Regions from separate parts of the Aquabacterium sp. A08 genome, predicted to be linked through region 2. Evidence: riboswitches for the same ligand, from Rfam matches in the RefSeq annotation. Region 2 holds a riboswitch; the other holds the start of a gene.
The links. A riboswitch is a leader RNA that binds a small molecule or an ion and turns the genes downstream of it on or off. The one in region 2 is predicted to bind S-adenosylhomocysteine.

Region 1 (7,100 bases), on a different contig from region 2:
CTGGTGGCCGACGCCATCCTCTGGAGCAGCAGCGGCCAGGCCTTGGCCAGCGCCGGTGAATCGCGCTTTCGCCTGTCGCCGCACCGCCCGTCGGCGGCCCTGATGCGGCAGGTACGCAGCGAACGCGCCGTGGCCACGCTGGAGGGGTTGGAGGACCTGGAAGCCCTGCAGGACCCGCGCGAACTGCTGCAGCTGCCGGCGGCGGCGCTGCCGCGGGTGCGGGTGCTGGCGCTGGTGGCGCCGGCCAGTTTCGGTTTTGGCAGCGACGTGCGGTTTCTGGAGGTGGTCGCGCCGGTGCCGGCCGCGCTGGTGGCCGACGCGCTGGCGGTGCAGGTGGCCAACCGCGAATACCAGGAGCGCGCCCTGGCGCGCGGCGGGCTGCGCAGCATGTACATCGGCACGCTCACGTTGGCGCTGTTCCTGTCGGTGTTCGGGGCGGTGCTGCTGGCGGTGCTGCTGGGCAACCAGCTGGTGCGTCCCCTGCTGGTGCTGGCCGAGGGCATGCGCGACGTCGCCCGGGGCGACCTGACGCCCAAGGCCTCGCTGCCCGCCCGCGATGAACTCGCCGGGCTGACCCGCACCTTTGCCCACATGACGCAGGAACTGGCCGATGCGCGCCAGGCCGTGCAGCACAGCATGGGCCAGGTCGACGCGGCCCGGGCCAGCCTGCAGACCCTGCTGGACAACCTGACCGCCGGGGTGGTGGTGCTCGACACCGAACAGCGCGTGCTCAGCGCCAACCCGGGCGCCACCCGCGTCTTGCGCGCGCCCCTGGCCGCCCACCTGGGCCAGCCCCTGGCGTCCCTGCCCGGTCTCGACGCTTTCGGCGCCTGGGTGCAGCAGCAGTTCGACCGCTTCCTGTCCGACCAGACGCACCAGGAAGGCGGCCACTGGCAGCAGTCCTTCGAGCTGCACGGCCCCGAGGCCGAGCACGCCGAAGCCGGCCGCGGCGTCACCCTGATCGCGCGGGGCGCCCTGCTGCCCAACGGCGGGTTGCTGCTGGTGTTCGACGACGTGTCCGACATCATCTCGGCCCAGCGCGCCCAGGCCTGGGGCGAGGTGGCGCGCCGCTTGGCCCACGAGATCAAGAACCCGCTCACCCCCATCCAGCTCTCGGCCGAACGGCTGGCCATGAAGCTGGAGCCCAAATTGGTGGGCCCCGAGTTGGCGGTGCTGCACAAATCGGTCAAGACCATCGTGGACCAGGTCGATGCGATGAAGCGGCTGGTCAACGAATTCCGCGACTACGCCCGACTGCCGGCGGCGCAACTGCAGCCGGTGCAGCTCAACGCCCTGGTGGGCGACATCGTTGGGCTGTACGACGCCGCCGAGGTGCCGCTGCGGCTGGAGCTGGACCCCGCCTGCCCCGAGGTGCTGGCCGACCCACAACAGGTGCGCCAGGTGGTGCACAACCTGGTGCAGAACGCCCAGGACGCCACCCCGCCCGGGGCCGGGCCGGTGTTGCTGCGCACCCGCCCGTCCGACAGCGGGCGCTGGGTGCGCCTGCAGGTGCTGGACCACGGCCCCGGCTTTGCCGAGCCCATCCTCAAGCGCGCCTTCGAGCCCTACGTCACCACCAAGGCCAAGGGCACCGGGCTCGGGCTGGCGGTGGTCAAGAAAATCATGGACGAGCACGGCGGCCGGGTCGAGATCGCCCAGCGCCTCGACGGCGGCGAGGTGCGCGGCGCGAAAGTCTCGCTATCATTCAGGGTTGCAAATATGCAACATCATTGAGCTCTGCACAAAAGGCACGACGCACACCATGGCAAACATACTGGTGGTGGATGACGAACTGGGCATCCGGGACCTGTTGTTCGAAATCCTGAACGACGAGGGACACGCGGTGGAGGTGGCCGAAAACGCCGCCCGCGCGCGCGAACTGCGCGCCAACGGCCACCCCGACCTGGTGCTGCTGGACATCTGGATGCCCGACACCGACGGCGTGACCCTGCTCAAGGAGTGGTCGAGCAGCGGCCTGCTGACCATGCCGGTCATCATGATGAGCGGGCACGCCACCATCGACACCGCGGTGGAGGCGACCCGCATCGGCGCCATGGCCTTCCTGGAAAAACCCATCACCCTGCAAAAACTGCTGCAGGCGGTGGAAAAGGGCCTGAACAAGGCGGCCGCCAAACCGGTGCCGCCCAAGCCGGCCGGGCTGGCGCCGCCCGCCTCGGCCGAGGGGCCGAGCCCCCTCGGCCTGCCCCCGTTGCCCGACGCCCCGGCCGGTGCCGCGCCAGTGACGGAGCCGTCGGTGCAGCCCTTCGACCTGGACGTGCCGCTGCGCGAGGCGCGCGACGCCTTTGAAAAGGCCTACTTTGAATTCCACCTGGCCAAGGAGCAGGGCTCCATGACCCGCGTGGCCGAGAAGACCGGGCTGGAGCGCACCCACCTCTACCGCAAGCTGAAACAGCTCGGCGTGGATCTTTCTCGCTCCAAGCGTTCCGGGGCCTGAAAACCTGTGTTATAGTAACGGTCTTGGCCCGGTAGCTCAGTTGGTAGAGCAGCGGATTGAAAATCCGCGTGTCGATGGTTCGATTCCGTCCCAGGCCACCAAACAGTTCTTGTTCCAACCCGGTTGGGCAGGCAACCCCGAAAAAGCGACCGTGCCTGCGGTCGCTTTTTTTTTGCCCGGTGTGATGGCCGTTCATCAGGCCGGTACGTAAGGAAATTCCATGTCTCTCAAGTGCGGCATCGTCGGCCTGCCCAACGTCGGCAAATCCACCCTGTTCAACGCCCTGACCAAGGCCGGCATCGCGGCCGAGAACTACCCCTTCTGCACCATCGAGCCCAACGTGGGCGTGGTCGAGGTGCCGGACCCGCGCCTGCAGCAGCTGGCCGCCATCATCCAGCCCGAGCGCATCGTGCCGGCGATTGTGGAGTTCGTGGACATCGCCGGTCTGGTGGCCGGGGCCAGCCAGGGCGAGGGCTTGGGCAACCAGTTCCTGGCCCACATCCGCGAAACCGATGCCATCGTCAACGTGGTGCGCTGTTTTGAAGACGACAACGTCATCCACGTGGCCAACAAGGTGGACCCGATCGCGGACATCGAGGTGATCCAGACCGAGCTGTGCCTGGCCGACCTGGGCACGGTGGAAAAAAGCCTGCAGCGCTACACCAAGGCCGCCAAGAGCGGCAACGACAAGGAAGCGGCCAAGCTGGTGCAGGTGCTGACCAAGGTGCAGGCGGTGCTGGACCAGGGCAAGCCGGTGCGCACGCTGGAGCTGGGCGACGAAGAGCGCGCCATCCTGAAGCCGTTGTGCCTGATCACCGCCAAGCCGGCCATGTTTGTGGGCAACGTCAGCGAAGACGGTTTCGAGAACAACCCCTTCCTGGACCGCCTGCGCGAATACGCCGACCAGCAAAACGCCCCGGTGGTGGCCATCTGCGCCAAGATCGAGGCCGAACTGAGCGAAATGGACGACGCCGACCGGCTGGAGTTCTTGAAGGAGTTGGGCCAGGACGAACCCGGCCTGAACCGCCTGATCCGCGCCGGCTTCAAGCTGTTGGGCCTGCAAACCTATTTCACCGCCGGCGTGAAAGAGGTGCGCGCCTGGACCATCCACATCGGCGACACCGCGCCGCAGGCGGCGGGCGTCATCCACGGCGACTTCGAGCGCGGCTTCATCCGCGCCCAGACCATCGGTTTTGACGACTACATCGCCTACCAGGGCGAGCAGGGCGCCAAGGACGCGGGCAAGATGCGCGCCGAGGGCAAGGACTACGTCGTCAAAGACGGCGACGTGATGAACTTCCTGTTCAACGTCTGACTCCCACGGGCAACCCTGACTGCTGGAGTTGCCTGTGTTTGGTCGTCGCCGCCCGGTTCACATCGGTTTGTCCGCCCGCATTGCCCACCCGGAGCGGGGCGGGGTGGGGCTGCAGACCAAAACCCTGCAGGTGCTGGAGCAGTCGGTGGCGCAGTGGGCGGCCTCGCGCGACACGCTGGTGCTGATGGTGCCGTCGGTGCTGCAGGACGGGGCGCTGCTGCGCAGCAACATCCGCATCCGCGACTACGCGGAGTACCTGGACGGCCTGATTTTGCAGGGCGGTGCCGACGTGAGCCCGCGCGCCTACGGCGAGGAGCCGCTCAAGCCCGAGTGGAGCGGTGACCCGGTGCGCGACGCCTATGAACTGGAGCTGGTGCACGAGTTCATGGAGGCGGGCAAGCCCATCCTGGGCATCTGCCGCGGCATGCAGCTGATCAACGTGGCCCTGGGTGGCAGCCTGTACCAGGACCTGCCGACCCAGTGCCCCGACTCGCACGGCCATGAAACCCCGGCCTACGACCGCAATGCGCACGCGGTCACCTTCACCCCTGGGGGCCAGTTCGCCCAGTGGTTCGGCGGGGTGGCCGGCGGGCAGGTGGCGTCCATCCACCACCAGGCGGTGCAGCGCCTGGGCAAGGACGTGGTGGTCGAGGCGACCGCCCACGACGGCGTGGTCGAGGCCATCCGCTGGCAGGGGCGCAGCTTCGTGTGCGGGGTGCAGTGGCACCCGGAATTCCACCACCTCAACGGCGACCTGCTGGACTGCCATCCGCTGCTGGACGCGTTTCTGGCCGCTGCCCGATAAAATAGCGGCTTGCCAAGGAGCGCTGCAACCGCGCGTCCCCCGCCCGCCGGTGGGGCGCGCCGTCAGGCTTGGCCCCTTCCCGTCCCAACCGCGCTCACCTGACGACTGCTTTGCAGGTGAGTGCCGTGCCCCCTACCGCCCCCCACACCGTGAACCCTGACCACCCGGACCGCGCCGCCGCCCCGTCTTCCGTGCCCCCCATGCTGTTGTCCGGCCTGGAGCTGCTGGCCATCGATGAGCACAGCCTGTTCGTCAACATCGGCGAGCGCACCAACGTCACCGGCTCCAAGGCGTTCGCGCGCATGATCTTGAACGGCCAGTACGAGGAAGCCCTGGCCGTGGCGCGCCAGCAGGTGGAAAACGGTGCGCAGATCGTGGACGTGAACATGGACGAGGCCATGCTCGACAGCCAGGCCGCCATGGTGCGTTTCCTCAACCTCATGGCCGGCGAGCCCGACATCGCCCGCGTGCCGGTGATGATCGATTCGTCCAAGTGGAGCGTGATCGAGGCCGGGCTGAAGTGCGTGCAGGGCAAGAGCGTGGTCAATTCCATCTCGATGAAAGAGGGAGTGGAGGAGTTCAAGCGTCAGGCCCGGTTGATCCGGCGCTACGGCGCCGCCACCGTGGTGATGGCTTTTGACGAGCAGGGCCAGGCCGACACCTACGAGCGCAAAATCGAGATCTGCGAGCGGGCCTACCGCATCCTGGTGGACGAGGTGGGCTTCCCGTGCGAAGACATCATCTTCGACCCGAACATCTTCGCCATCGCCACCGGCATCGAGGAACACAACAACTACGCGGTGGACTTCATCAACGCCACCCGCTGGATCAAGCAGCACCTGCCGGGCGCCAAGGTGAGCGGCGGCGTGTCCAACGTGTCGTTCAGCTTCCGCGGCAACGAGCCGGTGCGCGAGGCCATCCACACCGTGTTTCTGTACCACGCCATCCAGGCGGGCATGGACATGGGCATCGTCAACGCCGGCATGGTCGGCGTGTACGACGACCTGGACCCCGAACTGCGCGAGCGCGTGGAAGACGTGGTGCTGAACCGCCGGCCGGACGCAACCGAGCGCCTGCTGGAGATCGCCGAAACCGTCAAAGGCGCGGCCAAGGACGATTCCGCCAAGTACGCCTGGCGCGCGCTGCCGGTGCGCGAGCGCCTGAAGCACGCGCTGGTGCACGGCCAGAACGAGTTCATCACTGAAGACACCGAGGAGATGTGGCAGGCCTTGCGCGCCGACGGCGGCCGCCCGCTGCACGTGATCGAAGGCCCGCTGATGGACGGCATGAACGTGGTGGGCGACCTGTTCGGCCAGGGCAAGATGTTCCTGCCGCAGGTGGTGAAGAGCGCCCGCGTGATGAAGCAGGCCGTGGCCCACCTGGTGCCCTACATCGAGGAAGAAAAGCGCCAGTTGGAAGCCGCCGGGGGCGACGTCAAGAGCAAGGGCAAAATCGTGATCGCCACCGTCAAGGGCGACGTGCACGACATCGGCAAGAACATCGTGACGGTGGTCTTGCAGTGCAACAACTTCGACGTGGTGAACATGGGCGTGATGGTGCCGTGCCACGAAATTCTGGCCAAGGCCAAAGAGGTGGGCGCTGACATCGTGGGTCTGTCTGGCCTGATCACCCCCAGCTTGGAGGAGATGCAGTACGTCGCGTCTGAGATGGAAAAAGACCCGTACTTCCGCGAGCGCGGCATTCCGTTGCTCATCGGCGGCGCCACCTGCAGCCGCGTGCACACGGCGGTGAAAATTGCGCCGAACTACAGCGGCCCGGTGGTCTACGTGCCCGACGCCTCGCGCAGCGTGGGCGTGGCGCAGAACCTGCTGGGGGAGGCCAAGCCCGCGTTCCTGGCCGAACTGACCGCCGACTACGACCAGGTGCGCACCCAGCACGCCAACAAGAAGCAGACGCCGCTGTGGCCGCTGGCCAAGGCACGCGCCAACAAAACCCCGTTGGACTGGGACGCCTACACCCCGGTAGCGCCCAAGTTCCTGGGCCGGCGCGTGTTCAAGAACTTCGACCTGGGTGAACTGGCCGCTTACATCGACTGGGGCCCGTTCTTCCAGACCTGGGATTTGGCCGGCCCGTACCCCGCCATTTTGGACGACGAGGTGGTGGGCGAGCAGGCCCGCAAGGTGTTGGCCGATGCCCAGGCCATGCTGAAAAAGATCGTGGACGGCCGCTGGCTGACCGCCAACGCGGTGGTGGGGCTGTACCCCGCCCACACGGTGAACGACGACGACATTGCGCTCTACACCGACGAGTCCCGCACCCAGGTGGCGCTGACCTGGCACGGCCTGCGCCAGCAGACCGAGAAGCAGGAAATCGATGGCGTGATGCGCCCCAGCCGCTGCCTGGCGGACTTTGTGGCGCCGCAGGCCACGGGCGTGGCCGACCACGTGGGCCTGTTCGCGGTGACGGCGGGCATCGGCGCTGACAAGCGCGCCGCCGCCTTCGAGGCCGCGCAGGACGACTACAACGCCATTCTGCTCAAGGCCCTGGCCGACCGACTGGCCGAG
Region 2 (7,100 bases):
CAAGCCCAGGGCGAAGGTGTGCCCGAGATGGCCCAGGCCTACCTGGCGCAGGTGCAGGCCTTCAACCCCGGCGCCCAGTGGCGCACCTACCCCGGCTCGCCCTGGATCAGCCAGGCGCTGCTGCGTCCGCAAGACAAACTCAAGCTGTTCGAGGTGCACCCCACCGACGCCAAGCTGCTCGACAAGCAGGTGGCCGAACTGGGCCGGGGCAAGCAGATCGAGGTGCTGCGGCGCAGCGGCTTCGAGGGCCTCAAAGGCCTGCTGCCGCCACCCACCCGGCGCGGCCTGGTGCTGATGGACCCGAGCTACGAACTCAAGACCGACTACCAGGCCGTGGTCGATTGCCTGGAGGACGCGCTCAAGCGCTTCCCCACCGGCACCTACGCGGTGTGGTACCCGGTCATCGCCCGGCCCGAGGCGCACGCCCTGGCGCGCAAGCTCAAGAGTTTGTCCACCCGCGCGGGCCGCGCCTGGGCCCAGGCGGAACTCAACGTGGGCCTGACGCCCACCGAGGGCACCAGCACCCAAGTGGCCCAAGGGCGTTCACACACCGCCATGCGCGCCAGCGGGATGCACGTCATCAACCCACCCTTCACCCTGGCCGCGCAATGGCGCGAGACCCTGCCCTGGGTCACCCAGGCCCTGAAAGAAGCGACCGGTTCCGGCTGGACCGTGGAACACGGCCAACCCTGAGCCCGGCCGCCCTCACGGCGGGTGGGCCGGCAGCGCCCACAGCTGCACCTCGGACACCCCGTGGCGCTGGATGCCCAGCGCCACCGCCGCGGCGTGGCTCAGGTCGACGATGCGGCGGGCCAGGTGCGGGCCTCGGTCGGTGACGCGCACCACCACCTCGCGCCCCGTGCGCAAACTGCGCACCACAATTTCGGTGCCGAAGGGCAAGGTGGGGTGGGCGGCGGTCAGGGCGTGCCGGTTGTAGCGCTCACCGCTGGCCGTGCGCCGGCCGTGGAAGCGCTGGTGGTAAAACGAGGCCAGCCCTTGCTGCAAGGGCTGGGGCGCCGGCTGCGGGCCGGCCTCAGCCTCAGCCTCAGCCTCAGGCAGAGCTTCAACGCCGACATCAACGTCTGCCACCGCGGCTTCGAGGCCCGGCGCCAGGACCAGGGCCGTGGCCTCGGGCAGGGCTTGAGCGGCTGCCGCCGCGGCCAGCCAACACACCCACCCCAGGGCCAGCCCAGACCCCACGCGGCCCATCCGCACGCTTCAGCCCAGGCCCAGGCGGTCGCAAATCGCCAGCGTGGCTTCGCTCTGGTTCATGGTGTAGAAGTGCAGGCCGGGCACGCCCGCGGTGCGCAGTTGGTCGCACAGGTCGGTCACCACGTCCAGGCCAAACGCCTTGATCGATTCGACGTCGTCGCCATACGCCTGCAGGCGCAGGCGGATCCAGCGCGGCACCTCGGCGCCGCAGCTGTCGGCGAAGCGCAGGATGCCGCTGGCGTTGATGATGGGCATGATGCCCGGCACCACCGGGATGTCGGCGCCCTTGGCGTAGGCGTCGTCCACAAAGCGGAAGTAGGCGTCGGTGTTGAAGAAGAACTGGGTGATGGCCGAGTTGGCCCCGGCGCGCACCTTGGCCACGTAGGCGTCCACGTCGGCCTCGGGCGACTTGGCCTGCGGGTGCATTTCGGGGTAGGCGGCCACCTCCAGGTGGAAGTGGTCGCCGGTTTCGGCGCGGATGAACTGGACCAGATCGGCGGCGTACCGGAACTCGCCCATGGCACCGTAACCGCTGGGCAGATCGCCGCGCAAGGCGACCAGGCGGCGCAGCCCCATGCGCTGGAACAAGGCCAGCTTTTCGCGCACCGACTCGCGGGTGGCACCGACGCAGGTGAAATGCGACGCGCCGCTCTGGCCTTCGTCCAGAATCGCCTGCACGGTTTGCAAGGTGCCGTCTTGGGTGGAGCCGCCCGCGCCGTAGGTCACCGAACAGAATTCGGGCCGCTTGGCGTACAGCTTCTCGCGCACGGCGCGCAACTTGGTCGCGCCTTCCGCCGTCTTGGGCGGAAAAAACTCAAAACTCAGGGGCAAGCCCATACGAAAAACTCCCGGTTGCCATCACCGCCGGTGATGGCGCTTTCAAAATAGGCCCGCAGGGTGAGGCCGTTCGCGGCGCAGGCTTGCGCCATGCGCGCCTGCACCTGCGCGTAGCGGCTCGCGTCCTTGACCAGACCGCCTTTGCCAATGTCCTGCGGCTGCAGCTCGAACTGGGGCTTGACCAGCATCAGCAGGCCGTTCCCCCCGGGTCGCAGCAGCGGCACCAGTGCCGGCCACACCAGCGTTTGCGAGATGAAGGAGAGGTCCCCCACCACCAGGTCGAACGGCCCGGTGGCCTGGGCCCCGGCGGCGGCCTGCAGGCGCGCGGCCGACAGTTCGCGGGCGTTGCATTTCTCCACCGCCGTCACGCGCGCGTCCTGGCGCAGGCGGGGGTGCAACTGTCCCTGGCCCACGTCCACGCCCACCACCTGGGCGGCGCCGTGTTGCAGCAAACAATCGGTGAAACCGCCGGTGCTTTGGCCCACGTCCAGGCACACCGCCCCATGCACCGGCACCCCGGTGTGGCGCAGGGCGCCCTCGAGCTTCAGGCCCCCGCGCGACACATAGCGCGACTCGGCGGCATCGGTCAGGGCCAGCTCGGCATGGGCCGGCACCGCCTCGCCGCTCTTGGCCACGGGGCGCCAAGCGCCTTCACCCGCGGCGGGCAGTCGCCAGCGCACCCCCGCGGCGATCAACCGCTGGGCCTGCGAGCGCGACGCGGCCAGGCCCCGTTCGACGAGCAACTGGTCCGCGCGCATGGCCGGTCAGTAGCGGTAGGTGTCGGGCTTGTACGGGCCCTGCTTGGGCACGCCGATGTAGGCGGCCTGCTCGTCGCTCAACTCGGTCAGCATGGCGCCGACCTTCTTCAGGTGCAGGCGCGCGACCTTCTCGTCCAGGTGCTTGGGCAGCACATAGACCTTGCCCACGTCGTAGCCTTCGGGGTGGCAGAACAGCTCGATCTGGGCGATGGTCTGGTTGGCGAAGGAGCTGGACATCACGAAGCTGGGGTGGCCGGTGCCGCAACCCAGGTTCACCAGGCGGCCTTTGGCCAGCAGGATGATGCGCTTGCCGTCCGGGAAGATCACGTGGTCCACCTGGGGCTTGACCTCTTCCCACTGGCACTTCTCTTCGAGCTTGGCCACCTGGATCTCGTTGTCGAAGTGGCCGATGTTGCAGACAATGGCCTGGTCTTTCATGGCGGCCATGTGCTCGTAGGTGATGACGTCGCGGTTGCCGGTGGTGGTCACGAAAATGTCGGCCTTGTCGGCGGCCCACTCCATGGTCACGACCTTGTAGCCTTCCATCGCGGCCTGGAGGGCGTTGATGGGGTCGATCTCGGTCACCCACACTTGGGCGCTCAGGGCACGCAGGGCTTGGGCACTGCCCTTGCCCACGTCGCCGTAACCGGCGACCACGGCCACCTTGCCGGCGATCATCACGTCGGTGGCGCGCTTGATGCCGTCCACCAGCGACTCGCGGCAGCCGTACAGGTTGTCGAACTTGGACTTGGTGACCGAGTCGTTGACGTTGATGGCGCGGAACATCAGCGTGCCCTTGGCCGACATTTCCTTCAGGCGGTGCACGCCGGTGGTGGTCTCTTCGGTCACGCCGATGATCTGGGCGCTCTTGCGGCTGTACCAGGTGCTGTCCTCGGCCAGCTTGGCTTTGATGGCCGCAAACAAGATGCGCTCTTCATCGCTGCCGGGGTTGGCCAGCACGCTCTGGTCTTTTTCGGCCTGCTTGCCCAGGTGCATCAGCAGCGTTGCGTCGCCGCCGTCGTCCAGAATCATGTTGGGGCCTTCGCCCTCGGTGCCCTTGGCGCCGAAGTCGAAGATGCGGTGGGTGTAGTCCCAGTAGTCGACCAGGGTTTCGCCCTTGACGGCGAACACCGGCGTGCCGTTGGCGGCGATGGCGGCGGCGGCGTGGTCCTGGGTGGAGAAGATGTTGCACGAGGCCCAGCGGACTTGCGCGCCCAAGGCCTGCAGGGTCTCGATCAGCACCGCCGTCTGGATGGTCATGTGCAGCGAACCGGTGATGCGCGCGCCCTTCAGGGGCTGCTTGGCCGCGAATTCCTCGCGAATGGCCATCAGACCGGGCATTTCGGTTTCGGCGATGCGGATTTCCTTGCGGCCCCACTCGGCCAGACCGATGTCGGTGATGGCGCAGTCGGCGTTCACGGGGTGTTTCAGGGATGCGTTCATGGTGGCTCCAAAGCACAGCTTCGCGGACGAAGCGTCGTCAAAAAACCACTGACTCGGAGAAAAAGGAACTCACCGCACGGCCAGTGGGTGAGCGTCGTTGCGGATGGAGGCCAAGCGCGGCTTGACCGACTGCCGAGCCTCGCGTCCCGTGGGCCGGATCACCCGGGTGTGGACGCTGCAACGCTCCTCGGCAGACCTGTATTATAGAGAGAGGTACGGCAGCTTGCCAAGCGAGCGCCGGGGAGTGCCTCTCTATAATCGCCCAAACCCCAGCCGGACCCCGCCTTGAGCCAGCCCACGCCCACCCCTCCCAACGCCCTGTCCCTCGTGGCCGCCGACATGCGGGCCGTGGACGCGGTGATCCAGCAGAGCCTGAGCAGCGACGTGCCGCTGGTGGGCCAGGTGGCCGAATACATCATCGGTGCCGGCGGCAAGCGGGTGCGCCCCGCCCTGCTGCTGCTGCTGTGCGGCGCACTGGGTTGCACCGACCCGCGCCGGCACAGCCTGGCCGCGGTGGTGGAATTCATCCACACCGCCACCCTGCTGCACGACGATGTGGTGGACGAATCCACCCTGCGCCGCGGCCGCGACACCGCCAACCAGGTGTTCGGCAACGCCGCCAGCGTGCTGGTGGGCGACTTCCTCTACTCCCGCGCCTTCCAGATGATGGTGGACGCGGGCAACATGCGCATCATGCAGGTGCTGGCCGACGCGACCAACGTGATCGCCGAGGGCGAGGTGCTGCAGCTGATGAACATGCACGACGCCTCGCTGGACGAGCAGGCCTACCTGCGCGTGATCCGTGCCAAGACGGCCAAGCTGTTCGAGGCCAGCGCCCGCCTGGCCGCCATCCTGGCGGGTGCCGACGCCGGGCTGGAAGCCCGTTGCGCCGACTACGGCCAGGCCCTGGGCGCCGCCTTCCAGGTGGTGGACGACGTGCTGGACTACGAGGGCAACGCCGCCGAGCTGGGCAAGAACCTGGGCGACGACCTGCGCGAAGGCAAGGTGACCCTGCCCATCATCTGCACCCTGCGCCGCTGCGACCCGGCCGACGCGGCGATGATCCGCGCGGCCATCGAGCAGGGCGACACCGCGCAACTGGACGAGATTTTGCGCGTCGTCAAGGACAGCGGCGGCCTGGAAGACGCGCGCCGGGCGGCCATGGCCGAGGCGCAACGTGCGATCGACGCGGCACGTGCACTGCCCGCGAATTTTTACGCCGAAGGTTTGGTACAATTGGCGGCTGTTCTGTTGGAGCGACGCTCCTGAGAACCCATCGGGGTGTAGCTTAGCCTGGTAGAGCGCTACGTTCGGGACGTAGAGGCCGGAGGTTCGAATCCTCTCACCCCGACCAGGAATTCTTTGACACATCGTCACCCAAAGCCCCACTTGCTGGGGCTTTGTTGTTTTTGAGCCCGGCGCCCGCCGCCGATGCGCTCGAACGCGCCCCCCCCCAACGTTCCACGGCCTCCCCTGGCCACAACGCCGGGTTGGCGCCACAATGAACGCTCCAGGTTACACCGCCGCGCCCCGCATGAGCATCACCGCCGACCTCCGACAATTCGTTTACGCCCTGTCCGATGCCCTGGACCTCGTGGGCATCGACGATGTGGCCCACGGCAAACGCGTGGGGGTGATGGCCGCCGAATGCGCCAAAACCCTGGGTGCCGATGACGCACAGGTGCGTTTTTTGTTCGACCTGGGGCTGCTGCACGACGTGGGCGTGTCCAACACCGAAACCCATTTGCACTTGGTGAGCGAATTCGACTGGACCGGCTCGCAAACCCACTGCCGTGTGGGGTACGAACTGCTCAAGGACTTTGCGCCGCTGCGCGACATGGCCCTGCCCGTGCTGTACCACCACACCCGCTGGGACGAACTGCAGCGCCTGAAAGTGGACGATCACACCGCGCGGGCGGCCAACCTGATCCTGCTGGTGGACCGGGTGGATGCCACCCTGGCCCCGTACTACGCCAGCGGTCAGGCGCTGCGGCACAGCCCGGACGCGCGCGCAGCCATCGTCCGGCACAGTGGCCGCTATTTCGACCCCATCCTGGTTGAGGCTTTCCTGCGCGCCTCGACCCACGAAGCCTTCTGGCTGAACCTGGAAGCCAGCGCCCTGCACAACTACCTGGGCGACATGGCCCGCAACGCCCTGCCCTGCACGCTGTCGCACACCGAACTGCGGCAACTGGCGCGGCTGTTCTCGCAAATCGTGGACACCAAATGCCGTTTCACGCAGACGCACTCGCTCGGCGTGGCCCAGGTCGCGCGCCGGTTGGCCGAACGGTTGGGGGTGGCGCCCGAACGCTGTGAGGAACTGGAAATCGCTGGCCTGCTGCACGACATCGGCAAACTGCGGGTGCCTGACCACATCCTGGAAAAGCCCGGCCCGCTGGACCCCGATGAGCGCCTTGTGATGAACACCCACAGCTTTGAGACGCTGCAAATCCTCAAAAAAATCCGGGGGTTCGAGCACATCACCGCCTGGGCGGCTGACCACCACGAAGCCCCCGGTGGCCACGGCTACCCGCATGGACTGGACGCGGATCAACTGCCGCTGGAAGCCCGCATTCTGCGGGTGGCGGACATTTTCCAGGCCATGGTCCAGGACCGCCCCTACCGTGCGGGACTGGACCGCGACGCGGTGGCGGACTTCATGCGCCAGCGGCAGGCCGAAGGCAGCGTGGACGCCACCGTGACCACCACGCTGCTGGCGCACCTCGACGAGCTGTACACCGCCGCCCGCCAGGGCGAGACCGCGGCGACCACCTAGCCCCATCAACCACACATACGGTATATACTGTTTACAAGATTCACTCCCTTGGAACAGCCATGAGCCAGAAAACA

Region 1: linked by a shared signal. The riboswitch ahead of metH (methionine synthase) and the one ahead of ahcY (adenosylhomocysteinase) in region 2 are both predicted to bind S-adenosylhomocysteine.

The regions. Positions count from the first base shown of each region.
Region 1 covers NZ_JAAQQT010000686.1:5,272-12,371, reverse strand. Annotated here, with positions in the region: gene HA630_RS17960 (ATP-binding protein) at 1-1,734, shown strand, start outside; gene HA630_RS17955 (response regulator) at 1,763-2,455, shown strand; tRNA gene HA630_RS17950 (tRNA-Phe) at 2,481-2,556, shown strand; gene ychF (redox-regulated ATPase YchF) at 2,676-3,770, shown strand; gene HA630_RS17940 (gamma-glutamyl-gamma-aminobutyrate hydrolase family protein) at 3,838-4,575, shown strand; S-adenosyl-L-homocysteine riboswitch at 4,584-4,678, shown strand; gene metH (methionine synthase) at 4,725-7,100, shown strand, end outside.
Region 2 covers NZ_JAAQQT010000601.1:11,186-18,285, forward strand. Annotated here, with positions in the region: gene HA630_RS09040 (23S rRNA (adenine(2030)-N(6))-methyltransferase RlmJ) at 1-693, shown strand, start outside; gene HA630_RS23570 (septal ring lytic transglycosylase RlpA family protein) at 706-1,005, opposite strand; gene metF (methylenetetrahydrofolate reductase [NAD(P)H]) at 1,219-2,049, opposite strand; gene HA630_RS09055 (TlyA family RNA methyltransferase) at 2,034-2,807, opposite strand; gene ahcY (adenosylhomocysteinase) at 2,814-4,250, opposite strand; S-adenosyl-L-homocysteine riboswitch at 4,333-4,445, opposite strand; gene HA630_RS09065 (polyprenyl synthetase family protein) at 4,536-5,519, shown strand; tRNA gene HA630_RS09070 (tRNA-Pro) at 5,528-5,604, shown strand; gene HA630_RS09075 (HD-GYP domain-containing protein) at 5,785-7,026, shown strand; gene HA630_RS09080 (hypothetical protein) at 7,086-7,100, shown strand, end outside.